DNA from 2 places in the Anabaena sp. EIM26 genome. Region 2 is predicted to be linked to the other one. Evidence: predicted binding sites of a transcription regulator. Region 2 holds the regulator's gene; the other holds the start of a gene.

Region 1 (16,576 bases), 2.0 Mb from region 2:
TTGCGAAGAAAAACACTCTCACATTCACATCGACCGTTAATTGCTGCTATTTTTAATTGTTGCTTTGGGATATTGCTTAAAACATCTTCTGGTCGGAAGAAGCAAGAGAAATCATGCCCAATTATTTCTGATGCCTGATACCCAGTAATACATTCTGCACCAGAATTCCAACTCATCACCCTGCCTTCAGGATCAAGCATATAAATTGCATAGTCTTTAACACCTTCTACTAATAAACGAAAATATTCTTCGCTTTGACGCAGTTCTTCTTGATCGCGTTTACGGCTGGTAATATCTGTGGAAATACTACATACAGCATAAGGAGTATCATTAACATCCTTTAAAGGAAACTTCACAGATAAGTAAGTGTGTAAACCATCTGGGTGGGGAGCAACTTCTTCTATTTCTAGAGGAATACCACCAGCCATGACTTGAGAATTGCTGACCGCGAATGCTTGAGCAACATCATGAGGCCAAACATCATACACACTTTTACCGACTATCTGCGCTTGAGTAATATTAAATAGCTTTTCATATTGGTGGTTCACTAGCAGATATTTATTTTCAGGATCGAGTAGATACATTACCGCTGGGAAATTATCCAAAATCGCTTGTAGTTGCTGTTGCATTTCCCATAACTTTGCTGCTTCCTGCTTGCGAATAGTGATATCTCGATCAATACCACGATAACCACCAAAGTTGCCATCGACATCAAAAATTGGAACTCCGTTGGTTTCCATAACTACCAAGTGTCCATCTCGATGATATTGAATGTTCTCCACGCATTTAAATGATTGTCTGTCCGCAAAAAGTGGCAAGAAAATCTTGATAACACGCTCTGCTTCTGCTGGTGGCATCAATTCAAAGGGGCTTTTTCCTAATACTTCTTGGGGTTCATAACCTAAAATATCGCGGACTTTGGGACTGACATAAGTATAAATGCAGTTTTCATCAACTTCCCACACCCAATCAGTAGTCGCTTCAACTAAGTTGCGGAAACGTTCTTCGCTTTCTCGCAGCGCAGCTTCAGTTTGTTTGCGCTTGATGCCAAGGGCGATTTCATCAGCAACAATTCCCATTGAGCTAAAAGTAGTTTCTGTGAGGGACTGAAAGGAAAACATAGCAATTACACCTATTGTTTCTCCTTCCACAATTAAGGGATAACCTGCGAAGGCCACTATTCCTTTTTGCTTTGCCCACTCTTGATTACTAATGTGCGGATCATCCTGAACAGAGTTAGTCAAGTGGGGTTTACCTTCTTGGGCAATCAAACCAATCTTAAATTGACCAACTGCCACCAGTCTGTGATTTTCATCAATATCAGTATATGTCCCTGAACTGGCTTGTAATTCTAATACTTGCTCTTCTGTATTCAGTATCCAGATGCGAGCAAAAGCAGCATGAAGATGTTTAACCAAAGCATCAGTGCAACCACGCATCATATTTTCTAAAGTTTCTGTCTGAGTCAGAATAGCATCTACTTCCGAGCGAAAATCTGCTAACCGCACTCGTTCTACCAGTGCTGCTTCTACTCGTTGGCGATCGCGCAACACAGCTTGTTTTTCGCTAATATCAGTAACTGTACCGATGTAAGTAATTTCTTCTCCAGTTTTTGAACATTCGGCAACTATCTGACCAACCACCCACCTGATTTCTCCATTCGGATGTTGAAACCGATATTCGGAACAAAATGATAGGTTTTGGGTTACAGTTTGATGCCATTCTGCTTGAATCCGCTCTTGGTCTTCTGGATGAATAGTACTTATCCAGGTCATACCACCTATCTCATCTGGGACTCTACCAGCAATTTCGCACCAACGGTCATTAGCGTAGTGAAAATGTCCCACTGCATCGGTGCAGAATAAACCCACAGGAGAAACTTTGGCGATCGTGTGATATCTCCGTTCACTGTCCCGGAGTGCAACTTCTGCGGTGACGCGGTCGTGAATATCTGTATTTGTGCCGAACCAATTGATAATTTGCCCTTGTTGGTTACGCAATGCTAAGGCTCGTCCCAAATGCCACCGATACGTTCCTGATGATTGCTGGAGGAGACGAAATTCTACTTCATAATTTGCACCTGTGGCTAGAGATATATGCCAAGCTGCAAGACTATTTGGTAAATCATCGGGATGTACCCATTCCTGCCATTTCCAATTTAAAATTTGCTCTGAGGTGCAGGAAAAGTAATCTAGGGTGCGTTGGTTGATGTATTCGAGACTGCCATCTGGAAGCGCAATCCATACTTGCTGGGGGATGGATTCAGCTAAGAAGCGAAAGCGCTCTTCACTTTTTTCTAAAGCATCTAAAGCCTGTTTTCGCTCGGTGATATTTTCTAATGTGCCTAAAATACCTACTACATTCCCTCCCTTATTGTACAGAGGGACTTTGTTTGTCTCTAGCCAAAGCTGATCGCCATCTGCTTGCTGATGAGGTGTAATAGTTTGATACTGAGGTTGATTAGTCTTCATCACTTGGGCATCACAGGAACGGTAGAAGTCTGCTTGCTCCCAATTGGCAACTAAATCATAGTCTGTCTTGCCAACAATATCTTGGGGATTTTCTAAACCAACCATTTTGGCAAAGTTGCGATTACAGCCCAAAAAGACGGAATTTATGTCTTTCCAGAAAATATTATGGGGAATAGTATCTATAATTAACTGCAACATTTGCTGAGATTGCAAAAGTTGATTTTCTACTATCTGGCCATTCTTACTGTGCGCTGAGTGCAAGGCATACGTTCCATGAATGCGATCGCACAATGCTGCTGTTAAAGGCAGATCACTAATTTCTTCTCCTACTGCTTCTAGAACTAAACAAATACCTTCCGGGGTGATGATACTGATAAGTCGATCTTGCTCATCTACAACTGCAAATAACTGCAATTTAGACTGGGATAATGATGAAATTACTGTTATTAAAGTATTAAATGAATGCATATTCAGTTTTATGACTGAGGTCTGCATCACTTCAGCAATTTGGACATTTTTTAAGTCAGCCTCAGAAGCGACAAGCTGCACTATGTCTTGCGGTGTCAAGCATCCCACTACCTCTGAAGCTGATTTAATCAAAACACATGGATATTGTAGAGCTATTGGCGAGATAACTTTTGGTGCGATCGCACCGTTTTGATGTAATCTATCCGTAGGACTTATAGGCATCGCTGCGATCGCATCCAAGACATATGTTTCTGGCGTAGCCGTCAACGCCGAACAGTAAATTACCGACTCTAAGCTTTTGAGGACGAAATAGTTAGGTGATACTTGCATATTTGATTTAAATAGCCACTAGCAAAAAATAATTATCTCAAACAGCTGATATATTGAGGTCAGATCTAGTCCCAGAAGGCAAGAACGCAAATTTTATGAGCTTTATAAGCTTTCTTGACTAGCTAGTTAATTTCCCCAGCTTGCACTAAATAATTGTGACCCGAAATTAATATTAATATAATGAGTAAAAATACGGTAAACTTCTTGGTCAAAAAATACTATAGTCTTGCTTCACTTGCTTAGATACATAATCTACAAGCAAGAAGATTTTAACTATCCAATTAATTAATATAAACTGCATTTACTGTGAAAGCTATAGTTTTTTAAAATCCGGATCAAGCTCAGAAATTAACCCACTACTCAATAATATACTTTTATTAAAAACTTCAGGTTTAAATATGGACGGCATTTAATTGAAGATTTCAAATTTTAGTCGTCATCCTGTTAAAAACTTGCAGATGCTATGTAAGAATTCAGGAGTTAGAAAGAATAAAGAAAGAGGAAAGGAAGAGTCTTTGCACAAGTCCTAATTTTATCTATAGCGATCCTATTTGAGTTAAACACTGATTGGTATGGGTAGTAGGGAATAGGGAACAGGGAAAAGAAAGCGTTCATAAATCATTTAGGATTGCTATATGATAAGAATTCAGGATACAGAATGTTTAATATAGCAAGAAACCCTTAACAGAAAAGAAAAATATTCTTCTTCCTTCTTCCTTCTTCCTTCTTCCTTCTTCCTCCTGACTCCTGACTCCGAACTCCTGACTCCGAACTCCGAACACCTAACTCCTGACTCCTGACTCCGAACTCCGAACTCCGAACTCCGAACTCCTGACGATGCTATTTATTTATTACCCTCCGCTCACCGTAACGCAATAGCCTTTCTATTATTAAAAGTCGATTTTCCCAGACTTTAACTTGATAAGGATTTTCCTTAGCTGTCACAATCATCCAAATTCTAAATTTAGACTGGAAGCGATTGAGTAATGCTCTGGCACTAATTAAATTACGAGGAGAAGGTGAAACTGCAAGTTGATTTAAAATATTTTGTAATTCTTGAGACTGGTTCTTAAAAGTAGAAATTGTATTTGCAGACATTTGTGATTGACCCTTTTCTCGCACAAATTGCCATTCTTTTTCAAGAGCCATGTAGCGTAAAGCCGCAGTACGAAATGGCTGACGTTGAGGAATCGGATCATTTTTGTAATTTTGCACATTACCCTGGGTATTACTAAATATTTCGTCTAACTCGTTATTAAAATTATCTGCTGCAAATAGAGCATAACCACTGACAGGTAAATCTCTCAACATTTGCAGTTGATCAAAAGCCCCCACTGTAGGCAACGAGAGCAGACGAATTCCCGGAACCAACAAAGTAGAACCTAACTTAGTAGAACTAATCCAAGGTTGCGCCAGTCGTTGAAAACGAGGAGTATCCAAAGCATAAGTCATTGGCACAACTAAATCTATATCTCCTCGTCTAGCCCAAACTTCCCAACGCTGTTGAATCTTTTGCACCCTTTCATATTCTGGTAACGGAAATACAGCCACAGATAAAATTAAATTTGCTCGTTTTTGGCGTAACATCTGTGATACTTCAGCAACAAAGCTATCAACTTGTTCAGTGCGAAATGTCGTCCATTTTTGCCACAAATCTCTCTGCGTAGGAGTAACATTCACAGGATCTACACCAGTTTGTTGTTGAAATTGCTCTCTTGCTGCTTTACCATAACCATAAATTCGACCTACAAAAGGGTCTTGAAAAGGATAACGAATGTAATCTAAATGTAGACCATCTACCTGATAGCGAGTCAAGATTTCTTCGTACAGTTTTAATAAATATTGACGTACTTCAGGATTAGCTGGGTCTAAAAAAGGCTTGGTTTGACCACTGGGGATCATTTGTCCACGTTGATCATAGTTTGCCCAATTAGGATTAGCAGCTAACACAGGGCCTGGATAATCAGGGCGGACATTGATAATTTCATTGTGAGGGCGATTACCAGCAGCAAAAGTCCAAACCCAAGCGTGTAATTCCATTCTTCGTGCATGGGCTAATTTCACAGCCACTGCTAAGGGGTCCCAATCTTTAATTAAGGGGTTTTGCTCTGGTGCAACCTGACTGGGATAAATTGTATAACCGGCGTTGACAGTTTCAAAAAATATGGTGTTAATTCCAGCTTGGGACAAACGATCAAAAATCTGTACTAATCCCGCTTCATTTTCAGCTTTAACTATTGTTCCTCTATCTAACCAAACTGCACGAATTTCTGGTTGAGCTATGCGTTGATTAATAGGAAACTGCTGCCATAAATTAGTCTTGGTCTTTAACCATTCCTGACGAGCCAAAGCATATTTTTTTTGGGCAATTAATACAGGAATATTTTTGGCAACTTCCCTAGCTTGGGCTAAGTTTTGCTCTAAACTGAGGTCTGTAGTTTCTAATCCAGTGGATGCTAATTTGTCACTGTCTAATTTTAAGGTTTGGAGTTTACTGACGTTACTATAACCATGAACTGAAGCTGCTAAATGGGCGCTTTCCACTCGACCAATCAGATTCTCTAATTCTTTTTGAAGTGCTACTGCATCTTTACTATCAATAGGCTGATTAGAATTGGGTAAAACATCCAAACGAACTGCTGTTTCGAGTTGATCAATTGCCTCCTGTAAATTTTGAGAAACAGGTTTTGGTTGGGTGTTAGGGTTCCGAGAAGTCACCTGTCTAGGCTGGATTCTAGTTTTGGGCAAATTAGGCTTTTTTTGAGAAATGACCCGCCTCAGTTGGGTTCTAGTCTTGGGAAAATTGGGCTTTTTATCAGAAATAACTCGTCTAGGCTTAGTTCTAGTCTGAGTTGGATTGATGTTGCTGAGTGTAGGGCTTTGTGTAGTAGTTGGCACATTTTCCGAAGCAGGAGAACAATTGGCAGCCTCTCCCACAATTTTTGTATTTGGCCATTTTAAATAACGACTGAGTGCAGCTTTTAACCAAGCGGTATCTAAATCGGCTGTTGCAGCAGTATCTATTCCCAAGCGCCAACCTAACAAAGTGGAACGCTCGGTTGTCAGTACTGCTGATTGCTGATCTTGGGAGTTCCAAACAGCAGCAACCTGAGTACTAGGATGATCAGAAATCATCACAGCACCGACAACTTTACCAAAGAGTTCTTTTCGGTTTGCCCATTCTGGGGAATTTGTTTTTGCTGGTTGCAACTCTTGAGCTTGACTGAGGCTAAATGCCCAATAACCCCCTAGCAAAGTTCGCAATAACTGACGCACTCCTGGGGTTGATAAGCTACCTACAGGGCCACTGGCAATTAAGCGTCCTCCCCGACTCATCCATTCTTCTAGTGCGATCGCTTGTACTGGCGTTAAAACCTCTACATTTGGCAATAACAATACCTGTTGCTTACCTAAATCAGCCACATTTTTCACACTATCTAGAGGAATTACACAATATTTTGCACCTACAGCCTGTAAGCGGGTAGTGATTCCTTTCCATTGATTGCTATTCTCTTGGCTTTTAATTACGCCCAATACATTTACTTCTGTTGCCGCTTTTGTTGGCAATATTGCCAATAAATTAAAAACCAAAAAATTAATATTTACAATAAACAAGCTCGCAATTTTAATTTTTATATGATTATGCACCAGATATTCCTCACACATTAATTCAGTTCGTAGGGTATGTTACCGCTTTCTAACACACCGTTTCTGTGATTATTGGTGCGTTACGGAAGCCTAACGCACCCTACAAATTCGATATTTTTTAAATTGGAAGTCTCTTAGTTTTTAGGAAATACAAGTATTGATTAAATCCTCAACTCCCGCTACTGGGAATATTTGGGTATTTAGTTGACGTGCTACATCTTCGATACTGGCATCATCTAAAAATATTAATTCACCATGTTTGAGCATAACGCTAGGCAGCAAAATACCCTCACCTAAATCTTGCCCTTTTAAGTTCAAAAGTAAATCATGTCCGGTTAATAATCCCGTAACACTGATACTCTGCCCCCAGTAATCGCTGCATAATGCCTGCATATTTATTTCTAAGCCTTCCACAGCATTTAATTGTTTGACGATAGGTTTAAATGCCTGTTCCACAGCGTTACCAACAACCCAAGTTAATTTTTTTTGGGGGGATACTTTTAATGGTAGTAATTCGTGAGCAGCTTGGGTAAATTGCTTGATAAACAACCGAATAGAACCAACACCATTATCAATTTGAGGATATTCCTCATATTCAGCTTCACTGGGCAATTCTTCACCAGCAATCAAAAACCATTCATCTGCTAACCAAGCCACACTAGAACCAAATTGTTCCCGAAATTTGTGAGAGAGTGATTTAACTTGAGAAATTACTTCCTGCGCTTTTTCTCGCGTCACGGGTACAAGTTCATCTTCTTGGGGACGAAATCTGGTTAAACCGACGGGAACAATTGCTATTGATGCTACCGCAGGTATTTCTCCGGTATGAAAAGATGTTAAATCTCTCAATGTTTGCTCTAGATGTTCACCATCATTGATCCCCGGACAAACCACTACTTGAGCATGAATTTGTAATCGTCTTTCTTGAAACCATTTGAGTTGTTTTAAAATCTGCCCTGCACGATTATTTTTTAACAGCCTAGTTCTAATTTCTGGTTCTGTGGCATGAACAGAAACATATAAAGGGGATAAACGCATTTGTTCGATACGCTGCCATTCTTTTTCTGATAAATTGGTCAGAGTTAGATAAGAACCATACAAAAAACTCAGCCGATAATCATCGTCTTTGAAGTACAAACTAGAACGTTTCCCTGGTGGTTGTTGATCAATAAAGCAAAAGGGACAACGGTTATTACACTGAATTAAACCATCAAATAAAGCGGTTTCAAATTCTAATCCTAAGTCATCATCATAATCTTTTTCAATTTCAATATGATGGGTTTTGCCAGCAGTATCTAAAACTTCTAGTTCTAAAACTTCATCAGCACACAAAAACTGATAATCAATTAAGTCACGGGGTTGTGTCCCATTAATAGCAACAATCGCATCACCCGCTTCAAAGCCAATTTCAGCCGCTATTGATTCGGGAAGCACCTTGGTAATTTTGGCAGGATGAATGGTAGTCATGGAAAAGTGGTAATGGGTGATTGGTAATGGGTGATTGGTGAGTACCGAGTACCGAGTGGTTGACTCTCGTTTCTACTCATTACTCGCTACTCATCGCTTTGTACTAAACTTGCTCCCTGCCTCCTGTCTCCTATCCTTGCCAGCCAAATGCGATCGCTAATAAGATAGAAATACCGAAGGCTAATCTGTACCATACGAAAACCATTGTGTTTTTGGTTTGTAAATACCGGATTAGAAATGCAATTGATAGGTAGGAAAAGATAAAGGTTGAAATAATTCCGACAATTAACAGTAAAACAATGTTATTTGGCAACTCTTGGGCTTGAAATAGCTTAAATATTTTCAGACTTTTATAAAGGGTGGCAATAGTCAGAGTGGGAAACCCTAACAAAAAGGAGAATTTAGCTGCTGTTTCTCGCTCTAAGCCTAAAAATAAGGCAGTTGTCAATGTAGAACCAGAACGAGAAACGCCGGGAATTAAAGCTAGAGTTTGTCCTAATCCTACTAAAATACCATCTCTAATTTGTAATGAATCAAATCCTCGCTTGCGAGTGCCAATTTTTTCGGCTAAACCTAGTAAAATTGCCATGACGATTGACATTATAGCAATAATTAATGCACTATCAGGTAAAACGTCTTTTAAAAGAAAGCCAATAGTTAATGCAGGTATTGTTCCGACTGCAATACCTACAGTAATTTTCCATTCTTCTCGTTCCCAGTCTTTATCCTTGAGTGTTTTGATTGCACCTTTAAGAATACTAGAAATTAGCGTCCAAAAATACCATAAAATTGCTAGAACACTACCAAATTGAATAGCATCGACGAAATCTTTAGAACCTAGTTCTTTCCAAGCAAATACCTTAGTGACAATTAACAGATGTGCGGTGCTACTAATCGGTAAAAACTCGGTAATACCTTGCACAATACCGAGAATAAATGCTTGCATTAGTCCTTGAACAAGGTTGACTCCATTAGTTGTCGCTTCGCTAGGTACTCCTACCTGCAAAATCTGCCCCCATACAGGCAATAGCAAGTCGATACTGCCTGTTGCTAAGATTATCGCCATTTACCACGCTCCCAAAATGAATAAATAACTTGAGAAAATTATCCAACTTTACCTGCTTCTCGTCATTTATTCCGGGCAACATCCTTAGAGATGAACAAATTTAAAGTATAATCAAGATGCCCCCTGGGGGGATTTTAGAGTATGATACTTTATGATAAGTAAAGTTTAGTAACAAATATTAAAAATTTTGATTAATAATACATTGTCCTCTTACACCACTACTAATACTGATTTGCACACCACTGATACCGGATACGGGGGAATCAAGGAGTTAGAGTCTACTCTATCGTTATCGGCTTCTTTTCCTGCTGTCATCTCTAGGAGGCAAACCTGGCTAGTGTTTGCAGCAGCGATGTTTTTGGTAACAGTACCAGTATTTATAGAAGCGCCGTTAGTGCGATCGCTCCCCAGCGTTAGTCTAGTAATGACAGGATTTTGGGTTTGGCTGAGTTTGACATTAATGTCACGTCCACAAACCTACATTTGGGGGGATTTACTCCTAGGATTTAGCTGGAGTTGGTTAACAGGAGCAATTTACTGGGGCTGGTTACGGTGGGAACCTCTATGGCACTTACCCATAGAATCTATTGGACTACCCTTTGCGATCTGGTGTTTATGGCGAAATTGGGGCAAAGTCGGGAACTGGTTTTATTTAGGTTCTCTATTCGGCACAGTTTTAACCGACGTGTATTTTTATTTAGTGGATTTAATGCCCTATTGGCGACAAATTATGAGAACAGATGCCGATGGGGCTTCACAAATCTTAAAAAATGCTTTAGCGCAAGTCCTAACCCCTTGGGGAGAAACCTGGGCAATCATTCTCGCCCTAGCGTTATTAACAGTCGGAATTTTCTCTTTGGGTAAAACACAATGGCACTGGTACGCCTTTAGTGGAGCAGTTTTGAGTACAATCTTAGTAGATAGTCTGTTTTTATTAGCAGCGGTTTTTGCCTAAATCTATCAAACAGACTTGAGCAAGGAACAACATAAAAATTGCAGATAAATTTGTAAAATTCACACCCCAGAGCCGTAAATTTGTAGATATTAACTAAATTTGAACAGAAGTTACCCACTATATCCGCAGGTTAGTATTCCGAATCAGCGATGGGTACTTCACTAAGCTGTATATTAGTTTCTGATGACTGCTGTGTGTTGATTTAGCTATCAGCTATCAACCAAAGGATGAGGTCAGAACAAATAAGTACCCGATCAGCCTCCAGAGTCACTAGCGGGGTTGAATTTGTACTCCATACCTCTGCACTTTAGCCCACAGTTGACGGCTTCTAGCTAAAAGCGTTGATTTATGTTTGATGGAAAGAGGTAGAAAATTGTGAAAGGATTAGTACGTTTATTAACAGTGTTTAGTCTGTTGCTAGGCAGTTGGGGATTATTGGGAACTACTCAAATCGCCCAAGCGGCAAGTTTTAGCAACGTTACTTTGTTTCAAGTCCCAGTTTTGGCAATTTCACGTCAAAATCGGGCAGATGCCAAGCTAGGAACGGAATTTGGTAAAAAAATTGATTTGAATAATACCAACATTGCCGCTTTCCAACAATATCCAGGGTTATATCCCACTCTAGCCAAGAAAATTATCAGCAATGCTCCCTACCAAAAAGTAGAGGATGTATTGAATCTACCCGGATTGAGCGAGAGTCAAAAATCCAGACTGCAAGCCAATTTTGACAACTTTACCGTCACCGAATACGAGCCTAACTTCAATGAAGGAGACGATCGCATTAACAACGGTATTTATAGATAACTAAATGGGACTGGGGACTGGGAATTGGGGACTGGGAACTGGGGACTGGCGACTGGAGACTGGGAAAAATTATTTAGATACTTTTTTCCATTACCATTATTCACTACTCACTACCCATTACCCACTACCCACTACCCACTACCCACTACCCATTACCTAATGTCTCAAATAGATATTCCTAGCCAATTTGATGTTTTAGTAGTCGGTGCAGGTGCTGCTGGACTATACACAGCATTGTGTCTACCAGAATCCTTACGAGTCGGCTTGATTACTAAAGAAACAGTGACTTTATCAGCCAGTGATTGGGCCCAAGGTGGCATTGCCGCAGCCGTATCCCCAGAAGATTCTCCCAAACTGCACATTGAAGACACATTAAAAGCAGGGGCGGGTTTATGTGATGTCGAAGCTGTAGAATTTTTAGCTGAAAATGCTCCTAGCTGTATTGAATCATTAGTTAACTTGGGTGTAGCCTTTGACCGTCACGGTAGTTCCTTAGCTTTCACCCTAGAAGCAGCCCATTCTCGTCCTCGTGTTCTTCATGCCGCAGATACTACAGGTAGAGAAGTAACTACTACTCTTGCAGCCCAAGTACTACACCGCCACAATATCCAAATTATCCAACAAGCCTTAGCTCTGAGCTTATGGATAGAAGCAGAAACAGGTCGCTGTCAGGGAATTAGTCTGTTTTATCAAGGGCAAGTTACATGGGTCAGGGCTGGTGCTGTAGTCTTAGCCACAGGTGGGGGTGGTCAAGTGTTTGCCCAAACCACTAACCCAGCCGTTAGTACAGGGGATGGTGTAGCGATCGCTTGGCGGTCTGGTGCTATCCTGAGAGATTTAGAATTTGTCCAATTTCATCCCACTGCGCTTACTAAACCAGGACGCTTTTTAATCAGCGAAGCTGTTCGCGGTGAAGGAGCGCATCTGATAGATGATGAAGGGCGACGTTTTGCTTTTGACTACCATCCAGCCGGAGAACTTGCACCGCGAGATGTGGTGAGTAGAGCTATTTTCAGCCATTTGCAAAATACAGCCGTTGATCTAGCCACTGCCCATGTTTGGTTAGATATGCGCTCCATTCCCCCTGAGAAAATTCGCCATCGCTTTCCCAATATTATTCAAGTTTGTCAGCATTCGGGTATTGATGTCTTTAATGAACCTGTTCCGGTTGCCCCTGCTGCTCATTACTGGATGGGTGGTATTTTGACAGATTTGATGAATCGTACCAATATTCCTGGTTTGTATGCTGTAGGCGAAACTGCTAGTACTGGAGTGCATGGAGCCAATCGCCTCGCTAGTAATTCTCTATTGGAATGTATCGTCTTTGGGGCGCAAATGGCTGATATTGAAAATGAATTAAGCAACAGTAAACTTCAAGTCTCGGAATCTATATTAAATCCTTTATCTTGCATCTTTTCTGCCAGCGAGTGGCAAACTCAACAAGCACAAATAGAAGCAATCAGAGAAAAATTACCCCGTCTAGTCTGGGAAAGTGCTGGCATTTGTCGAGAAGAATCTGGTTTAGAAAGTGCGATCGCTACAATTGAATCTTGGCAACAAGATTTCACTAACTTACCTTTGAGTCAATTCTTGCAAAGTTTACGTCCCACAGAATCAGCCCGTTTCAATCTCCCCAATATTGATCAGCAATTGCGACTTTGGGCAGAAACGCGCAATTTGTTAGATGTAGCTTACCTAATTCTTAAAAGTGCTGCTTTTAGAACTGAAAGCAGGGGTGGACACTACCGCCTAGATTATCCCCAACCAAATCCAAATTGGCAAGTTCACACAATTGTGCAGAATCATAGTTGGTGGAAATCTCACTAAACATCATCTAAATTTTATCTACTCTTTTTTTTCTACAAGGTTAAAATTTAACCCATATTAACGCGTTCCGCTACCATGTTGACTGTCCGGTGCGCCATAGTTTGGTGGACTATAGATATCTAGAGCAAACGTATTCGTTTCTTGAGTTCTGGCGTTCGGGCTTTCTGTATCACTAAAATTATGAACAATAAAGCTATGAAAGATTTTTGTCACCTCTGTCATATTGGGTATTAGTATGACAGCACTGACTATACATAAGACCACAATACTTGTGATTTTTGCATTAGTATCAAAGCATCTTCTCTTACTGACTAGCATATAAATGCATTTCTGCCTCTTTTCGGTGTCTACTGTAGACTGAGTGGATTATTCGGACAAAATCAAACCTTTTTATAGTTAGTTATTGTTGTTAGCAATTAACGACTGAACTGAAAATTAGCTTTCTCCTCAGCTTTGAAAATATTGTTGTTGAATAACATACTCTTAAATTAAGAAATATTCCTTGTATGATTTTTGAATCATCGCTCCAGAGATGGATATTCATCATATTATTTAGGCATAAATTAACTATTTGACTTATTTTTAACCAAAGCTTAACTTTTTTCTGTGTAAACACCCAAACCACTCCATCAAAACTTACAAGAATTTAGAAAAAATTATTAGTTGTAACTTAAATTATTAATTTACGAGTATAAAACACTAATTTAAGTTTATATAAACAAATATTAAGGTAAAGTCACATCATAAATGCTATTTTTTTAAACAAATCTTGATAAAAATATATGAATTGATAAAAAACTGTCAGTATATACTTATTGATATATATAGGAATTATGAATGGTAAAGCACTTTGCTAAGTGCAATAAATTCTAATTTTTTACTCAGCACTCATAACTGTTTTAGTAAACTCGTAGCGATTTCTACCAAGATGTTTGGCCTGGTACATTGCTGCATCTGCTTGCTTAATCAAATCTTCACTATTTTGGCTGTGAGTGGGGTAGATACTAATGCCAATACTGGCAGAAACTGTGGTAGTATGCCCACCTAGAACAATTGGCTCAGTTATCACATTTAAAAGTTTTTCAGCCACCTTCGCAGCTATTTGGAAATTAGAAATAGCGCGTAAAATCACAGTAAATTCATCACCACCCAAACGAGAAACTGTATCACTGGTGCGTAATGAATTATTCAAACGTTGGGCGATAATTACCAACAAGCGATCGCCCATCTCATGACCTAATGTATCATTTACATCCTTAAAGCCATCTAAATCAATAAACAGCAATCCCAACATAAGATGATTAGTTTGTGACCAATTTAGCGATTCATCAAGTTGTTCCAGAAAAAATTTACGATTAGATAGACCAGTTAGAGAGTCATGATAAGCTAATTGACGCAGATGATTTTCTTGAAGTTTTAAAGCATAATTGGAATGAGATAAATCGGCGGCAGTGCGTTTAAGTTCTTCTTCAATTTTTTTACTTTGAGTGATATCTCTAATGATCCCAACTAAAAAGAAATTACCAGCAGCGTCTTTATGCAGGGATCGTTTAGTAGCAATCAAGTAAGTCTTGCCATTCGCATCAGTAAATTCTTCTTCATGTTCCTGGGGTTGCTGAGTCTGAAACAGAATATCATCTTGCTGGCGAAATATATCAGCTTCATGTTGAGGAAAAAAGTTATAATCTGATTTTTCTATTAATAAATTATATGAATAACCAATAAATCGACAATAGGCTTCATTTAAAACAATCAACTGATGTTGTTGATTTTTTACAAAAATGGGATCAGGAATTGCATTGATAATTTGATGTAAAAACTCTTTAGAACGTTTTAATTCTTGTTGTATATAATTAATGTAAAAAATCATAGCAATAGCTGAACTGATAAAAGTCAACCATGCGGGAATAATAGGTATCCACCACCCGCTTAAAAAAGCCAGATAAACAGTTAGATTTAAAGCAAACCCAAACAGTAAAAATATGAATATACTATTTTGGGGTTGGCGGATTTGCCAGATAATAACCATTCCGATCAAAGACCAAACAAAAATCCACAAATTTTCTATATAATCAGGACAGACTTTGAGTAATGGTCTTCCTTGCAGAGCAGCAGAAATTAACTCATTGATAAAATAAGCTTGCAGTTGGACACCAGCTATCGGTTGTGCAGCACTTGTATCCATGAGACGGCCAGAGTACGGAATAAACACAAAATCATGGAGACTTGGTGCAGTAGAACCAATCAAGATCATGCGATCACGAATCCAATGCGCTGGAACTCTATCAGCTAATACATCTGCCAAAGATACATAACGATAATTACAAAGTCCAACAGATACATTATGACAACGGGGTTTAGGAAAATTAGATAAAATTTGGTAGCCCCTAGCATCAGCCCCCACATAACCACCATTGTTACTCTCAAACCGAGGAAAAATAGCCTTACCTAACTGTAAATATTGATGATTACCTTTGGCTGTTTGAGGTGTTATTCCCTCTGACTTTAAATATAATAGAGCCAACTTGAGAGCAAAACTTTCATAGGCTTGATTATTAACGTGCAAATATAACAAGCTCCGGCGAACTTTACCATCAGGATCATAGAGTATATTATTAAACCCTACTTGGTTGCGCTCATTCAGTATTGGTGGAGGTAAAACACTTTCTTTTTTGTTATTTGCTAGTAGTTGAATACCAATCAGATTTGGTATGCTTTTATAAGCATTCTCTAGTTTTTTGTAACCAGACTTTACAGGTAAATCTCTATAAATATCTAAGCCAATTGCACGGGGTTTGTAATCTTTTAACTTAAACAAAACCTGGGCAATGATCTCATCGGGAATCGGCCAAGAACCTGCTTGACGTACAGAAGTTTCATCAATTGCTACTATAGTGATGCGTTCATCTGGCAATTCATAGGGACGTAAGCGAAAAAATTTATCTAAAGTTTCCAATTCTAAAGACTGTAATAAACCTACAGAACGCAAAATTATGACACAAATGGCAATCCACGAAGCAATCATCAATTCTCTGCGTCCTTGACTAAGAACTTGTTTAACTTTAAATACAAGTCTGACAAGATGACTGCTTAACTGCTGATTCATAAAAACCTCGTGGGATTGTGGAACGCTAGAATTAGCAGCCGGACTAATACTGTTTCACTTTAAAGTTGATACAAATAGGCTTGCCTTGAGCGTAGTTGAAAGGGAGCAGGGGGAAGAATCAAACACCAATGATTTGTATTAGGCTTTTTGTGAAATGGTATAAGGCTGAGTGTGGAATATAGAGTATATGTTAAATCCCTAGCTTAATCTATGAACCAAGCCAGGGATAGTGTCATTTATTTGCGGTAGGATGCTCCTGTAATAGTTAAGAACTGGGTATAAGTAATTTATCTAAAATACTTGAAGTTTCGAGAACCCGTATAACCAGTAATCTTTGCCAGTTCGTCTAGGTTCTGCACACCACTGTAGGTTTTACCATTGATGATCCAAGTGGGGAAACTTTGAATTTTCGCAGCTTGACACAGGTCTGGCTT
Region 2 (16,576 bases):
TGGACAAGCGGTATTGGTAAGAAAATTATAAAAGCAGGAAAATCGAGCTTTGTTACAAGAATTAATTCCCATTCTATGCGAGTAAGTTCTTGTTTCCCACTAGAACAGTCTATAAGCTTTATTTTGGAGAAAAAGTCAACATCATATCCATTAGGATCTATTCCAGATATGGGTTCTGTCTTTATTTGATAACATCCTCTGCTTTGTTGGTTCATGTATAGATTAACTGTAGGCTCTATTTCATATCCCAAAGCCCCTATTTTGCCAATATTTAGTGAATAAGCATTTCTTTCAATTAAATTAGCTTTTAAAGGCAATATACATTGGGCTAACCATTTAGGATGATTATCAATGTATTTAATTACTTCTTCCATATTTCCTTGAAGAATTATAGTGCCTGTGGATTTATTTCTAAATAGATAAGGAAATGATAACTTGCTTTTTTGGGTTGCTCTTTCTTTCGTAGAACTAGCATTATATTGTTTAGCATTGATATCCTGAAATACTTCTTTAGCTGATTGATATCTTTTTTTAGTTGCTGGCTGAACTAATTTATCTAAAATTTTGCCAAGGGAATCACTCACAGGAGTATTTAGGTAGTTTCTCCAAATCCAGTCATTTTCAGAATCATCGAATAACCTAAAAGGATCAACTCCTGTTAAGAGATATAAACAGGTCACTCCCAGACTATAAAGATCACTGCCAAATATTGGTTTACCTTTTGCTTGTTCTGGTGAAGTATAAGGTGCGCTGCCAATTACTATTCCCGTTACGGATAAAATTGTGTTTGTAGTAAACTTTGATGCCCCAAAATCAACTAAAACAATTTCTCCGTCAAAATGCCGAATGATATTTTCTGGTTTTATATCTCTATGAATTACTTGATTCTCATGAACAAATTGCAACAAGGGTATCAATCTATTTATGAGAATCCAAATTTTAGCTTCTGAAAATGTTCCCTCTTGCTTGAACTCTTGCTCTAAATTTTGTCCATCAACGAATTCTTGAATAAGATATTGATTTCCATCTTGTTTGAAATAAGCTAAGAGTTCAGGTATTTGAGGATGTTTACCTAGTTCATCTAGTCGAACTGCTTCTTGAGCAAAAAGTTCTGCTGATTTAGTAGCAATGTCTGGACTTTGATCTATAGGAAAAAATTGTTTGATTACACATTTAGATTTTGAAGGTTTATCTTCATCAACTGCCAAAAATGTTCTACCAAATCCACCTTGATCTATTTGTTTTATTGCCCGATATCTATCCCTTAACAGAAGCTGAAGTCCACAATGACAGCAAAATCTTATATTGTCTGGGTTCTGTTTATTGCAGGTAGGTTGAATACAATAACTCATACAAAAATCCCTGGATTGTAAGTATCATTTCTTATCCTGCGATCGCATTAATAATAGTAGACTTACCCGCACTGGTTGGCGCAACAATCGTCATCGTCAATTCTTTACGCTTCACCCTTTCTAACTTCTCATTGACGTGCCTGATATCTTCTTCAATAGCATTAATCTCAGCCCCCAACCGATTCCCACCCTGATTTTCCGCCAGCAACCGATCATGATCTCTCAATATTGCACAACTTTTTGACATCACATTACTGACGTGGGTAATCACATCAATAGCAGACTGGTGTAGCGCATCTGAATCAGGCTGTAAAGAGTTGTTAGACATACACAAGATGTTATGAAGCCACTACCAATAACAATTTTAACATTGCACAGAGTGAAGCTAAACGGACTTAGTTAATATTTTAACTACCGTATTGTAGAGTTTATAGAGCGATCGCCTCTCAATTTCTTGTCTTGACGAGCCGCCGAAATTTTAAGTAATTAGTCGGGGGATAGGCGACAGAAAAACAATGTAGGTAAAAGGCAATAAGTAAGAGTGTGATGACAAGCTAGGAAGAACTTATCCAAAAGCAGAGAATTTTGTTTTATGTTTGTTTGTTACAGAAGCCGTCTATAGTGCATAAATGTTAGGATTGCCACAGAAAGAGAATAGCGTGCATAGAAGGAAAAAAAACTGAATGGCAGAAGTTGATAAGTCAATATCCTTTGATGGACGGGATATTCGGCTGAAGGTTGGACTATTAGCCCCCCAAGCTGGCGGGTCGGTGTTGATACAATCGGGAGATACCGCTGTTTTGGTGACAGCTACGCGATCGCAAGCCAGAGAAGGCATTGATTTTCTTCCCCTGACTGTAGATTACGAAGAAAGATTGTATGCAGCGGGAAGAATTCCTGGTGGTATCATGCGCCGAGAAGGTCGTCCACCAGAAAGAACGATTCTTACCAGCCGTCTAATTGATCGTCCTTTACGTCCCTTGTTCCCTTCATGGTTGCGGGATGATTTGCAAGTTATTGCTTTCACCTTGTCAATGGATGAGCAAGTACCACCTGATGTATTAGCTGTAACTGGTGCTTCAATTGCTACCTTAATTGCCCAAATTCCCTTTAATGGGCCAATGGCAGCAGTGCGTGTAGGTTTAGTGGGTGATGATTTCATTATTAACCCCACCTACGCAGAAATTGAAGCCAGCGATTTGGATCTAATTGTTGCCGGTTCACCAGATGGCGTGATCATGGTGGAAGCAGGTGCCAATCAGTTACCAGAGCAAGATATTATCGAGGCAATTGATTTTGGCTACGAAGCAGTGCGGGATTTAATCCAAGCACAGTTAGATTTGTTGGATGAACTGGGTCTAAAAATTGTTAAGGAAGAACCACCGGAAGCAGACCAAACACTAGAAAACTATATCCGCGATCGCGCAAGTGCTGAAATTAAAAAAATCTTGGCGCAATTTGAGTTAACTAAACCACAACGCGATGCCGCTTTAGATGTTGTCAAAGATGGCATAAAAGCTGAAATTCAAGCTCTTCCCGAAGAAGATCCCATTCGCACAGCCGCATCCGCCAATAGTAAAGCCCTTGGTAATACCTTCAAGGACATTACCAAATACTTTATGCGCCGTCAAATCGTTGAAGACAACGTTCGCGTTGATGGTCGCAAACTAGATGAAGTCCGGCCTATATCTTGCCAAGTTGACGTTTTACCCAAACGGGTTCACGGTAGCGGTTTATTTAACCGGGGTCTAACCCAGGTCTTAAGTTGTTGCACTCTCGGCACACCGGGAGATGCTCAAAACCTCAATGATGACTTGCAAGCAGACCAACACAAGCGTTACCTGCATCATTACAACTTCCCCCCCTTCTCAGTTGGGGAAACCAAGCCAATGCGTGCGCCAGGAAGAAGAGAAATCGGTCACGGTGCATTGGCAGAAAGAGCGATTTTACCTGTGCTACCGACAAAAGAACAATTCCCCTACGTGATCCGCATAGTTTCGGAAGTGCTTTCTTCCAACGGTTCCACCTCAATGGGTTCAGTTTGTGGTTCCACCCTTTCTCTTATGGATGCTGGTGTACCCATTCTTAAACCTGTTAGCGGTGCCGCAATGGGTCTGATTAAGGAAGGGGACGACGTGCGAATCCTCACCGATATTCAGGGTATTGAAGACTTTTTAGGTGACATGGACTTTAAAGTTGCTGGTACTGATACTGGTATCACAGCTTTGCAAATGGATATGAAAATATCTGGTTTGTCGTTGGAAGTTATTGCTCAAGCTGTCCATCAAGCTAAAGCGGCTCGGTTGCATATTCTGGACAAAATGCTCCAGACTATCGACACCCCACGGGCGGAAACTTCAGCTTATGCCCCACGTCTGTTGACGATCAAGATTGATCCCGACATGATTGGTCTAGTCATTGGACCCGGTGGGAAAACGATTAAAGGTATCACTGAAGAAACTGGTGCAAAAATTGACATCGAAGACGATGGCACAGTCACCATTTCCGCAGTTGATGAAAGCAAGGCGAAAAGAGCGCGTAACATTGTCCAAGGCATGACTCGCAAGTTGCATGAGGGAGATGTTTACGTAGGACGTGTAACACGGATTATACCCATTGGTGCGTTTGTGGAATTTTTGCCAGGAAAAGAAGGCATGATTCACATTTCTCAATTAGCTGACTATCGTGTTGGCAAAGTTGAAGATGAAGTAGCAGTTGGTGATGAAGTGATTGTCAAAGTGCGCGAAATTGACAATAAAGGTAGAATTAACCTGACACGCTTGGGTATCCACCCAGATCAGCAGCTGCGGCGCGGGAAGCTGCGGCAGTAAATCATTAAATTGATTGAGGATTTTAGATTTTGGATTAGGGATGAATCGCAAATCTAAAATCCGCGATGCCTGTACAGTAGGCATCGCTGTACGATCTTTAAATTATTTTTGAATATACCGCAGAAGTCAGGAGTAAAGCTGGCTTGGTTTTTGGCTTTCAATAGTGAGTTAGCAATATCAAAACCCACATTCCGCAGATATTAAAGTAAATTTAGGAATTAAAAATTTAGAAAAAGTAAAGCCTGAAAAGATTGCCTAGCAAAGATTTCAGGCTTTTTTGGTAAAATAATAAGCGTCAAATAGAGAAGGGAAAAAACAATGAAAGAGTCAAAAGAGGTCATGAAAATCCTAGATATAGACCATTTAGGAATAGTAGCGGGAATAATAGACGAGATGGAATTGGTAGAAGAAGTGAATAAAATGGTGGGAATAAAAACAAAAGAAATTCTCACACCAGGACAAGTAGTAAAAGCAATGATCTTAAATGGATTAGGCTTTTTAAGCGCCCCATTATATCTATTTGGGGAATTTTTTGTAGGAAAAGCAACAGAACATTTAATAGGAGAAGGAGTATTGCCAGAGCATTTAAATGACGATAAACTAGGAAGAGAACTAGACAAATATCATCAAATAGGAACAACAAAAATATTTACAGCAGTAGCCATAAAATCAGCCCATAAATTCCAAGTAGAAAGCAAGAGTATTCATTTAGATGGAACATCAATGAGTGTAGAAGGAGAGTACAAAAAAGAAATCGAAGAAATAGACGAAACAAAGCAAGAAACAGGAGAAAATAAATTAGAGATAGAAGCAGAGATGAAAGCAATAGAAATAGTGCATGGATACTCAAGAGATAAAAGACCAGACCTCAAACAATTTATCATAGACATGATAGTAACAGGAGATGGAGACATCCCCTTATATTTAAAAGTAGATTCAGGAAATGTAGATGATAAAAGTGTATTTGTAGAAAGATTAAAAGAATTTAAAAAACAATGGACATTTGAGGGAATATGTGTAGCATATAGTGCCTTATATACAGCAGAAAACTTAGCAGCAATGAGAGAAATAAAATGGATAACAAGAGTACCATTAAGTATCAAAGAAGCAAAAAATAAAATCGTAGGCATAAAAGAATTGGAATGGAAAGATAGTCAAATATCAGGGTATAAAATAGCAGCTAAAGAATCAGAATATGGAGGGATAAAACAAAGATGGGTAATCGTCGAAAGTGAAATAAGAAAAAAATCAAGTATCCAACAAGTAGAAAAACAAGTAAAAAAACAGGAATCAAAAGCAAAAGCCTTACTTAGTAAACTATCCAGGCAAGAGTTTGCTTGTCAGCCAGATGCTAAAATAGCAATAGAAAAGTTATCAAAATCCTGGAAATATCACCAAATAAAAGAAATTGAGTACATAGAGAAACCAGAATATAAAACAGCAGGTAGACCAAGTAAATTGACCGAACCAAGTCAAATAAAATATCAAGTTAAAGGTCAAATAGAAATAAGAGAAGAAGTAATAGAAGCTGAAAAAATTAAGGCAGGTAGATTTATATTAGCAACGAATATCTTAGATAACAATGAATTGAGTGATGAGCAGGTATTAGAGGAATATAAAGCCCAACAATCCAACGAGAGAGGATTTAGATTTTTAAAAGACCCGTTGTTTTTTACATCAAGTGTATTTGTCAAAACCCCGGAAAGAGTAGAAGCAATAGCAATGATAATGGGATTGTGTTTGTTGGTCTATAACCTCGCACAAAGAAAGTTAAGACAAGAATTAGCTAAATTCGATGATGGGATTAGAAATCAAGTTAATAAAATCACAAATAAACCGACAATGAGGTGGGTATTTCAGATGTTTCAGGCTGTACATTTGGTAATTATAAATGGACAGAAACAAATGAGCAATTTAACAGAGGAACGTGAAAAGATTGTTAGATACTTAGGAAAGAGTTGTAGTAAATATTATCTAATTACTTGATGTGGTTTATTTGACCGAAAAAGATGCAGATAGTTCAAGGGTAAAATTAGTAAATATAAATTTTTAGCGAAGATGTAAATATTCTTGGCTGTAATTGTCATGTTTATTTTACCCGAAATTACTAATTTAATATAGAGAGAGAAGATATTTTAAAACCTCATAAAATGAAGTTACTTAATATGCTCTATTTTTTGGCAAACAAAGTTAAACTCAACCAGAAAAATTAGGCAGATAAAATTTTCCTGGCTGGAATTTTTCAAAAATATCAATAATCTAAGTCACATCTGCGGAATGTGGGTCAAAATATTGTGTTTGCTTCAAGCAGATATTGATGATGTAGAGATATTTGTAGAGTTAATTATAGTTGATTAATGTTGGGTATCGTTCCTCAACCCAACCTACGAGGAATTGCGATCGCACTATCGCACTCCTATTGTGTCAGATACTTCCTCAGCTATTATCACTTCGGATACTTCCATCAGGCATGATAGTTTCGTAGAAGATAGCACCCTTGCAATAATAGATACTAAACTCACTGGCTCCACTCAAATCAGCATAGCTGAGGTTGGCATTTTTGAAATTAACTTCGCTAAGGACAGCCCGTCTGAATATGGCACGAGTAAAATTAGCTCCTTTGAGATTACTTTGACCGAAGATAGCATCACTAAAGTCAGCAGCTTCCAAATTAGCTCTTCCAAAACCACTGTCAAAGAAACGGATTCTTCTCAAGTTAGCGAAACTCAAGTCAACTTCATCAAACCCACTACGTTCAAAGTAAGCATCACTGAAGTCAGCACCCTTGAAAATGACTTGGTTAAGAATTTTATCGACCAAACGAACTCCTGGCAGCTTGACTCCAGTAAAATCTCTTTCCCCGGCAGCATAGCGCTGGAGCAACTCTTCAGCATCCATAACTCAGCCCTTACATCAATCAACTCATATAAAGATAACCATAACCCACTAAATCTGTGGCAAAACCTAGAAAAAATGACAATCAAAGTTCCTTCAGATATTGATGATGTAGAGATATTTGTAAGGTTAATGATAATTGATTAATGTTGGGTATCGTTCCTCAACCCAACCTACAAGATCAGCGATCGCGCTACAAGATCAGGCGATCGCGCTTTTCACCCTTCAATACTCTCTTCGACAAGAATATCGCCATTACCGACAATAGTATTTTGGAAATAAGCTCCGTGAGCGCGACCGAAATCACTGAGGTAAGACCCTTTGAGGTTAGCATTTTCAAATCTGGCACAAATTGCCTCAGCATCAGTCACATTAGCACCCTCCAAATTTGTACCAATGAACCTAGCCAGACTCAATTTGGCATAGCTGAGATTAACTCCACTCAAATTAGCTCCACTCAAATTAGAAGCCAACAGATTAGCCCCACTCAGGTTAGCCCCACTCAGGTTAGCCCCACTCAGGTCAGCCTCTTCCAAATTAATCCCACTAAAGTCTCTCTCTCCAGCAGCATAACGCTGGAGCAACTCTTCAGCATCCATAACTCAGCCTTTACATCAATCAACTCATATAAAGATAACCATAACCCACTAAATCTGTGGCAAACCCTAGAAAAAATGACAATCAAAGTTCCTTCAGATATTGATGATGTAGAAATATTTATAAGGTTAATGATAGTTGATTAATGTTGGGTATCGTTCCTCAACCCAACCTACAGGCGATCGCACTATCAAATTTCCTAAGTGAGATAGTGAAACAGTACAGCCTAAAAACAAAGAGATATGACAATCCTGATTTGAGTAACTCTCTATTAGCTGATAGAGAAACCAACAATTTTTCATCCTTCAATAATCTCTGGATCGACTATAATTTCACCATTAGACAAAATAGTATTTTGAAACAAAGCCCCGTGGGCATGACCGAAATTACCAATAGCTCCTTTGAGGTTGACATTTTCCAAACTGGCACCAACTATGGAAGCACTAGTCACATTAGCACCCCCCAAATTAGCACCAGTCAACTTAGCTAAACCCAATTCAGCATAGCTGAGATTAGCCCCACTCAAATTAGCTCCACTCAAATTGGCAGCCAACAGATTAGCTCGACTCAGGTTAGCCCCGCTCAGGTTAGTCTTACTCAGGTCAGCCTTTTCCAAATTAATCCCACTAAAGTCTCTCTCTCCAGCAGCATAACGCTGCAACAACTCTTCAATTTTCATAACTTAATACTTGCATCAACCAATACATATAAAGATACAGTAACATCTTCACAAAATGAGAGTTTCTCATTTCTTGCCAATTTGTCAATTTCAGGTATTTTTGGTACATAAAGATTAAGTAGCCTACATGGTTTACTTTTATCCCATACTTGACATCAAGCATAGTGAGTGCTAAACGTCTACCAGAAACAACCGCCAATGTCAGAATTACCCGTCAATCTTGGCAACATGGCTTTCTTGAAGGTGAAGTCAGCGCCGGCGATTTTGAATGGCATTTTCAGTGGCATTTCCGTCGGGGAGAACTGTCTGTCAAGCCTTCCCAAGGTCGGGCTTTAATAAAAGAACCTCTCGGCCGCTTTCTGGAAACACAAGATTACCAGTTAGAGCCAGGAGGCGATTATGCTTTTACTATTCGGGCTGAGTTGTAAATAGAAGAATTCAGGAGTCAGGATTCAGGAGTCAGAATGTACTCAAAAACCGTAGATTAATTAATTCTTGCCTATTACCTATTGTCCCCACAAAAAGACTTTTATGGCTTACGCTTGGACTTAGCTATGAGCAAGCCCTAACTAGTCATTAGTCAGTATTACCACTGGCAGTCAGACGATTTAAGTATCTTTCAATTAAGAGGATGGCCACAATGTCATCTATTGGTCGTGGAGGTTGACGCATTCCCTTTGGTAAGAGTTTGCTGAGTCCTCTGGGTGGAAACATCTGCCAATAGCGATCGCGTGCTTCTAAGGTACTATATCGCTCATCTATTAAAATAATATTCAGTGAATCTGTTAATTCCTGATTTAGCCGCAGTTTCCACTTTTTCGCCGTTGTTTGGTCGCCCATCACGATTAAGGAAATAGGAAATCTTTGTCGTAGTGTCTCAATTTGAGCGATCGCATCACCAGCAGGAACAACTTGATGATAATACAATTGCCGATCTAGTCCCATCACGGCTACACCACATTTATCTCGACCGGGATCAAAGCCTAAAATTGCAGGTTGTGTATTAGTCATTGGTCATTGGTTAATTATTCTTCTGCTGCTTCCCCGACCTTCCGTGCCTTCCATATCCCTAAGTACTAAATAAAATTTGTCCGTTGAGTAGAGCAACCAATTTGACTCTCAACGGACCGGCTGTATAAGTATCCTCAGCGGCTATAGCTTTAATTTCCAGAGGTTGGTCAGACTGTTGCAATTGGGCAAAAAAGCGGAGGAATGTACCATCTATCTGCACAGTTTCGATAATTCCCGCATTTCGAGCGCGAAATTGGGAAGCAGAAATTAATAAATCCAGGCGTTGCCTTAGTTGATATGATGTCATATTTTTCATATCGGCAGAAGTTGTCGCCAGTATTTCACCTGTGGAAAACACTAATTGATTCCGCGTGGCATCAGCAAAGAATTCTATCTGGTTTTCTCCCCTGACGTAATTACCCGCTGAGAAAATTCGCACCACATATTCTCGACCATCATTAATTTGTTTGATCAGTTGATCAACCCTATCTTGAGTAACACGCAATAACTCTGCATTTGCCGGATTTGTGCCAGGTTCACTTAATTCTAGGTTGGCATTGCGGTTAGCTTCCCGCAAAATTTGTATTACCACCTGACGAGCCGCCGTAGGTTGAGCTACACGCACCACACCAGCGGCTAGGACTTGACCCCGCACTATAGCCAATTTACCCAGACGCAAGTCACGGTATGACTGGTAATATTTTTCTAGCCGTGCTACTTCCTGTTCTAAATATTTTTGCTGTTTTTCTAATTCTTTGAGACGAGATTCTCTAGTAGCAATGACTTGCTCTCGATTTTTAATGTCTAGATTGCGATTTTGAATAAGTTTATCTAACTGAGTAATTTTCTGATCACGCTTTTCAATCGCTTCTTGACGATTAGCAAGTTCGCGATCGCGTTTTTCAATAGCTGTCTTCGCTTCGTCAATGGCTTTTTTCGCTTCCACATACAATCGCTGGCGTTCTGTCTTTAATTGTTCAACTGCTGCCTGTAATGTCTTACGCTGATTATAAAGGTTTTCTAATTCTCCTCTGGCTTGTTGGTACTGACTCGCCACTTCCCCCAGTTGGCTTTGAGTACCTTGGAGTTGAGCTTGCGTTTTAGCTTGTTGGCTAATGGTGCGATTAAGTTGAGCTTGTGTTATCCGTTGTTTGGCATTCGCCGCTTGCAAGGACTGATTAATTTTCTGTAAATCTTGTTGTGCCCGGGTTTGTTCTTTCCTGGCTTGATTGAGCTTGTCTTCTACCTGACTTTTTTCCGTTTCTGCGGTTTTGAGTTGTTCTCGCTTATTTCTGAGGTCATTTTGAATGTCCTCTAATTCAAATACTCCTTTCCGCAATCCTTCATCAGCAGCAAATAAAACCGCTAGAGTTGATGCAGAAATCAAACCACCAGTAAAAATAGTAACTAGTACCGCCGTTTTTTTGGGACGTAGGTTGAAAAGTGAGAGACGTGCCTTGCCAACTCGTGTGCCAATGCGATCGCCCACGGTGGCAATTACGCCTCCCAAAATTAAAATTGCTGCAATGAGGATGTACCCAGTGGCCATCTTTAACTACCGTTCACGGAGCGTGCCGGAGGCATAATCTTTCCAGATACAGCCTACTACTTTCAACCATAGTCTGTGGGAAAAAGAAGATTGACAAAAGCATGAATTACTCAATTTTTAGATTTACCTCTAATTGTTTGGGAAATGGGGAATGGGGAATGGGTATCGGAGATTGAGGTTATAAATAAATTTCCCCTGATCCCTGTCACCTGTCACCTATTCCCTGCCCCCTGTTCCCTAACTTTATGTAAATTGCCTACTTAAAGTTACAGGTTTATGCACAGTAATCTTCTTTTTGTGGATCGAAATCATTTTTTTCTCACGTAAATCTCCCAGTAACCTGGTGACAGTAACGCGAGTTGAACCAATTGCTTCAGCGATCGCTTGATGAGATAACTTCAAATCAATTGTGATGCCATCAGCGCAAGGTACACCAAAATCTCGACAAAGAATTAATAAAAAACTCACCAATCTAGAACCCATATCTCGGTGAGCAAGCGTTTCAATCATCATCTCTGTCTGAAGAATCCGCGAAGAAAGACCCCGCAGCATTAACATAGATAATTCTGGATTTTCCTTGAGCGCTTGCTCAACTTGTTCAATTGGTGCTGAAAGCAATTCTACAGCGGTAAATGCCACCGCATGGTAAAATCTATCTGATTTATTGCCCGTTAGCAACGACAACACACCAAAAACGCTATTTTCCCGTAGCAGCGCTACCGTTATTTCTTCTCCTGCCTCGTATACCCTGGAAAGTTTTACAGCACCCTTGAGAAGAAAATAAACTCGTTCGGCAGGATCGCCAGGAAAAAAGATCGTTTTGTTGCGTTCAAACGTTTCCACAACCGGAGGAAACGCTCCGGTCGCCATCTGACGAAAAACATTTGCTAGGGCTTTATCTTGTGTCACGATCATCTCCCTTCCCCTACCCAATGCCGGAAAAACAAAAACTGATTACCTAAGAATACACCTGAAAAATCAAGAAAGCACCGTCAACCTTTTTGTTTTTTCCTATACTCAAATTTGCTGCTTTATAGCCATTTGTTTATTATGATACCTAATTCTTGTTATTTTTAGCCATCAATTGTTCATAAGTAGTTTCAAAACCTCAAGTTAAAAGGTTTTTTTCTATAAAAACTTCCGATATCTTTATAACTTCTTAAACAATCAGCAAAAATTTTGTTGCACTCAGCACCCTAATTAATTAGATTTATTGAAAATCACGTCGCCAACAAAGTCAAAATAGGCTCAGATTCTAGTATGCTCCTATTGATTGATCAAATTAACAATTTCTATGCTGAATCTGTCCGGAAAAAACGCCCTAGTAACAGGTATTGCCAATAATCGCTCCATCGCCTGGGGTATTGCCCAACAACTCCACAATGCAGGTGCTAACTTGGGTATTACCTATTTGCCAGATGAAAAAGGCAAATTCGAGAAAAAAGTCTCAGAATTAGTAGAACCCCTCAATCCCAGCTTGTTCCTTCCCTGCAATGTAGAAAACGAAGAGCAAATTCAATCTACCTTTGAAACAGTCCGCCAGCAATGGGGCAAGATAGACATCCTCATTCATTGCCTAGCTTTTGCAAATAGAGATGATTTAACTGGAGATTTTAGCCAGACTTCTCGATCTGGTTTCAATAAAGCTTTGGAAGTTAGCACTTATTCACTAGTGCAGTTAAGTGGTGCTGCTAAACCTCTAATGACTGATGGTGGCAGTATTGTTACTCTTACATACTTGGGCGCAGTCCGAGCAATCCCTAACTATAACATCATGGGTGTAGCTAAAGCTGGATTAGAAGCAAGTGTACGTTACTTGGCATCTGAACTTGGCCCCCAAAATATTCGCGTTAATGGTATTTCCGCAGGCCCTATCCGCACCTTGGCATCTTCAGCTGTGGGCGGTATTTTGGATATGATTCATCACGTTGAAGAAGTCGCTCCTTTGCGTCGGACTGTTACTCAGCTAGAAGTGGGTAATACAGCAGCTTTTTTGTGCAGTGATTTGGCAAGCGGCATTACTGGACAAATCCTGTATGTAGATGCAGGATATGAAATTATGGGAATGTGATAGAAAGCAGGGAATAGGGAACAGGGAACAGGAAAAATTTCTTTATTTTTGATTATTAACTGAATATTTCATATGTCTCCCTCATCTCCCTTATCCTCCCAATGACCAATGACCAATGACCAATGCCCAATGACCAATGACCAATGACCAATGAATAATGACTAACAACCGCATTGCTACAGTTCACCGGACTACTGGGGAAACAGATATCCAAGTTACTATTAATCTCGATGGTACAGGCATCTGTAAGGCTGCCACCGGTATTCCTTTTTTGGATCATATGTTGCATCAAATAGCTTCTCATGGGCTGTTTGATTTAGATATTCAAGCTCAAGGTGACTGGGAAATTGATGATCACCACACTAATGAAGATGTGGGTATTACTTTAGGTCAAGCTTTATATCAAGCACTAGGTAACAAAAAAGGTATTGTCCGCTTTGGTAATTTTCTTGCACCCTTAGATGAAGCTTTAATTCAGGTGGCTTTGGACTTTTCTGGAAGACCTCATTTTAGCTATGGTTTAGAAATTCCTACTCAACGGGTAGGAACTTATGATACTCAATTGGTACGCGAGTTTTTTGTGGCATTGGTAAATCATAGCCAAATGACCTTGCATATTCGCCAGTTAGATGGTATAAATTCACATCATATTATTGAAGCAACTTTTAAAGCTTTTGCTAGAGCCATGCGAATGGCAGTAGAAATAGATCCTCGACGTGCGGAGACTATTCCTAGTTCTAAAGGTGTTTTATAAGTTGCTAAAAAAAGTGTTAAAAAGCTCATTGGTTGGCGATAAATGACACATTAAAATAATGAGTGCTATTTATTGTCGTCCTACCAGATATTCTGTAATTAATCACACCTAGCCGGGAATTGATCATTTAACCGCAATGAATTCTGTTGCCGACACCCCTGAACCTCAACTTAATCCTTTAGAACAACCACCAGTAGTCCTAACTTCTGAGTTGCGAAAAGTCTATCGTACTGGGTTTTGGCTGAATCAAAAAGTTGTATCCCTCAAAAGTTGTTCTTTACAAGTTTATCCAGGGCAAACCTTTGGTTTACTAGGCCCTAATGGGGCTGGTAAAACTACGCTGTTAAAACTGTTGCTGGGAATTATCCGTCCTTCTTCTGGGAGGGGTTTATTATTAGGTAAGCCAATTGGCGATCGCTCTGTGAAGCAAAAGATTGGTTATTTACCAGAGAATCCCTATTTATACGACTATCTCACTGGGTGGGAATTTTTGCAGTTAGCAGCGGGTTTATTCCAAATCCCCCGTCATTTACAACGTCAACGCATTACCCAACTTCTGGAATTGGTTGGTTTATCTCAAGTTGATGCTCGCAAAAAGCTGATGCGTCGTTATTCTAAAGGTATGCTTCAGCGTGTTGGCATGGCTCAGGCATTAATTAATGATCCCGATTTGGTATTTCTGGATGAACCCATGTCTGGACTTGATCCTTTGGGACGTTACCAAATGCGAGAAATTATCCTGGCTTTGAAAGCTGCTGGAAAAACAATATTTTTCAACAGTCATGTTTTGAGTGAAGTGGAACAAATATGCGATCGCGTAGCTATCCTAAATCAAGGAGAATTAATTTGCTCTGGTTCCCTCAATGAACTCTTAGGTACAGAAAACTCATATCATGTTAAAGGTCTAGGGGGCGATGGAGCAACTCTCAAAAAAAGGATACCCGATCTAGAATTTAAGCCTGATGGTTCTTGGCAAGGCATATTACAAGACGATTACTATGATTTTCTGGCCAGTCTCCGGTTAATGGGAGGTGAAATCATTACCATGAACTTATCTCGTCAATCTTTAGAGGAATTCTTTATCCAGCAGATCCAAAAACAAAATCATTAACCCCACTAGTACTGCTTTTCTACGAGACGCTACGTGTACCTTGCTTCTCCTGAGGCGTAAACTGATAAATTCTACTAGTTATTTTAGCGACCACATCTAAGTTAAAAAAATAATTGAAAATGTAGTTAGGACTTACGCAAGTGTCACACTAAAAATCTGTTGTAGGGTGCGTCAGACTGCATAAATCTTGCAAATAAACAGATTGTTGATATCTGACGCACCTTACCAATGTGCCAGTTGCGTAAGGCCTGGTAGTGTTAATAACCCTTACAGCAGAATTCAGGAGTCACCTGAGTTCGGTGTTAGGAGTTTCTCCTATGCCTACGGCACGGCTTCGCCGAACCGAGACGCTACGCGAACGGAGTTCGGAGTACCGAGTGCTTGACTCTCCTTCTTACTCATTACTTGTTACTCATCGCTATGTACTGGTTTTGTGTATAGGTTTAAATTTAGATTTTGGACTTCCTAAATACGCAAACTGCTTTAATTAATTTTATTTTTTACTGTTTGCATAAATTACCAAAGTATTTAAACTTCAAATATAAATTTTGATTCTTGACTATTGACTATTTGCATAAAAATTGCTCTAATCGTTATCAATTAAATTTTTCTCACTGAGTTCTGCTTTAAATTAACTTAACTAAAGATTCAGAATTCCCCGTTAAATTATATCCGGAAAATCAAAATTACTTAGGAAAATAGCAGTGTTGAGGAACTTCAATAAATAAGTATAGTCAACGTTAAAATGTCTAGACAATACTTTACAGATCGTAGTCTCTGAGTCTCAGGTAAATATGCTTAATATACATTTGTGGAAAATTTTCACCCATTCAACTACGGCTGTAGTTTTATTAACGACTGTCAATATCGCTTTACCATCTGTTAGTCTAGCGCAGCAACAACCAGTATCATCTTCGAGTATATCTACAGATTACTTATTAGGGGGAGGCGATCGCATTCGCGTTAATGTATTTGAAGTACCAGAATATACAGGTGAATACCAAGTTCCCCCCGGTGGTGCGATTAATATGCCCTTAATTGGCAGCATCTCCGTTCTGGGATTAACAACAGAACAGGCATCTGATGAAATAGCCAGAAGATATGCTCGTTTTCTTAAACGTCCCCTGATCTCTGTGAATTTGTTATCCTCTCGTCCTATCAATGTTTTTGTAGCCGGAGAAGTAACACGACCAGGATCTTACACTCTCAGCTTAGAAGGAAGTGGAGGAGACAGTCCAGGTGTACAATATCCAACTGTATTAGCTGCACTGACTACAGCCCAAGGGGTAACACTAGCCGCAGATGTAACTAAAGTACAATTACGCCGTAAAATAGGACGTTCTGGTGAGCAAGTTGTCAGCTTTAACTTGAAGGAACTCACTCAAACAGGCAGGATATCGCAAGATATTACCCTACGAGATGGAGACACCATCGTTGTACCCACCGCCACAGATTTCAATGTTGCTGAAGCCCGCAATTTATTCGCCACTAACTATGCAGCTAGTCAAAGCTCACCCCGCACCGTAGCCATTACAGGTCAAGTTTACCGTCCCGGTTCCTATCTTGTTACTTCAGGTGCTTCTGCTACGGAAGGAGGCACTGTAGCCCCTGGAAGTGGTTTACCAACTGTCATGCGAGCAATTCAACTAGCTGGGGGAATTACATCACAAGCGGATGTTCGTAGTATTAAAATCCGTCGTCCTACAAGAATTGGCTCAGAACAAAG

The links. The regulator NtcA, encoded in region 2, controls nitrogen genes in cyanobacteria. The targets are predictions, from matches to a motif close to TNTGTANNNNNNNNTACANA.
Region 1: a site for NtcA is predicted at 9,616-9,635, ahead of AC012T_RS23910 (DUF3120 domain-containing protein). Genes of this name have one in related genera too.

Annotation. Positions count from the first base shown of each region.
Region 1 is NZ_CM172472.1:5,507,262-5,523,837, forward strand. It holds gene AC012T_RS23890 (PAS domain S-box protein) at 1-3,269, opposite strand, end outside; gene AC012T_RS23895 (glycoside hydrolase family 10-like protein) at 4,110-6,935, opposite strand; gene AC012T_RS23900 (TIGR03279 family radical SAM protein) at 7,059-8,384, opposite strand; gene AC012T_RS23905 (undecaprenyl-diphosphate phosphatase) at 8,515-9,450, opposite strand; gene AC012T_RS23910 (DUF3120 domain-containing protein) at 9,638-10,405, shown strand; gene psbU (photosystem II complex extrinsic protein PsbU) at 10,781-11,209, shown strand; gene nadB (L-aspartate oxidase) at 11,369-13,036, shown strand; gene AC012T_RS23925 (hypothetical protein) at 13,094-13,258, opposite strand; gene AC012T_RS23930 (CHASE2 domain-containing protein) at 13,914-16,142, opposite strand; gene AC012T_RS23935 (vitamin K epoxide reductase family protein) at 16,430-16,576, opposite strand, start outside.
Region 2 is NZ_CM172472.1:3,473,481-3,490,056, forward strand. It holds gene AC012T_RS15135 (protein kinase domain-containing protein) at 1-1,208, opposite strand, end outside; gene AC012T_RS15140 (hypothetical protein) at 1,384-1,680, opposite strand; partial or broken gene AC012T_RS15145 (polyribonucleotide nucleotidyltransferase) at 2,036-4,191, shown strand; gene AC012T_RS15150 (IS1634 family transposase) at 4,502-6,169, shown strand; gene AC012T_RS15155 (pentapeptide repeat-containing protein) at 6,620-7,081, opposite strand; gene AC012T_RS15160 (pentapeptide repeat-containing protein) at 7,297-7,677, opposite strand; gene AC012T_RS15165 (pentapeptide repeat-containing protein) at 7,974-8,354, opposite strand; gene AC012T_RS15170 (DUF3146 family protein) at 8,519-8,782, shown strand; gene AC012T_RS15175 (pre-16S rRNA-processing nuclease YqgF) at 8,931-9,365, opposite strand; gene AC012T_RS15180 (DUF3084 domain-containing protein) at 9,424-10,914, opposite strand; gene ntcA (global nitrogen regulator NtcA) at 11,158-11,829, opposite strand; gene fabI (enoyl-ACP reductase FabI) at 12,209-12,985, shown strand; gene hisB (imidazoleglycerol-phosphate dehydratase HisB) at 13,143-13,739, shown strand; gene AC012T_RS15200 (ABC transporter ATP-binding protein) at 13,876-14,850, shown strand; gene AC012T_RS15205 (hypothetical protein) at 15,168-15,341, shown strand; gene AC012T_RS15210 (SLBB domain-containing protein) at 15,645-16,576, shown strand, end outside.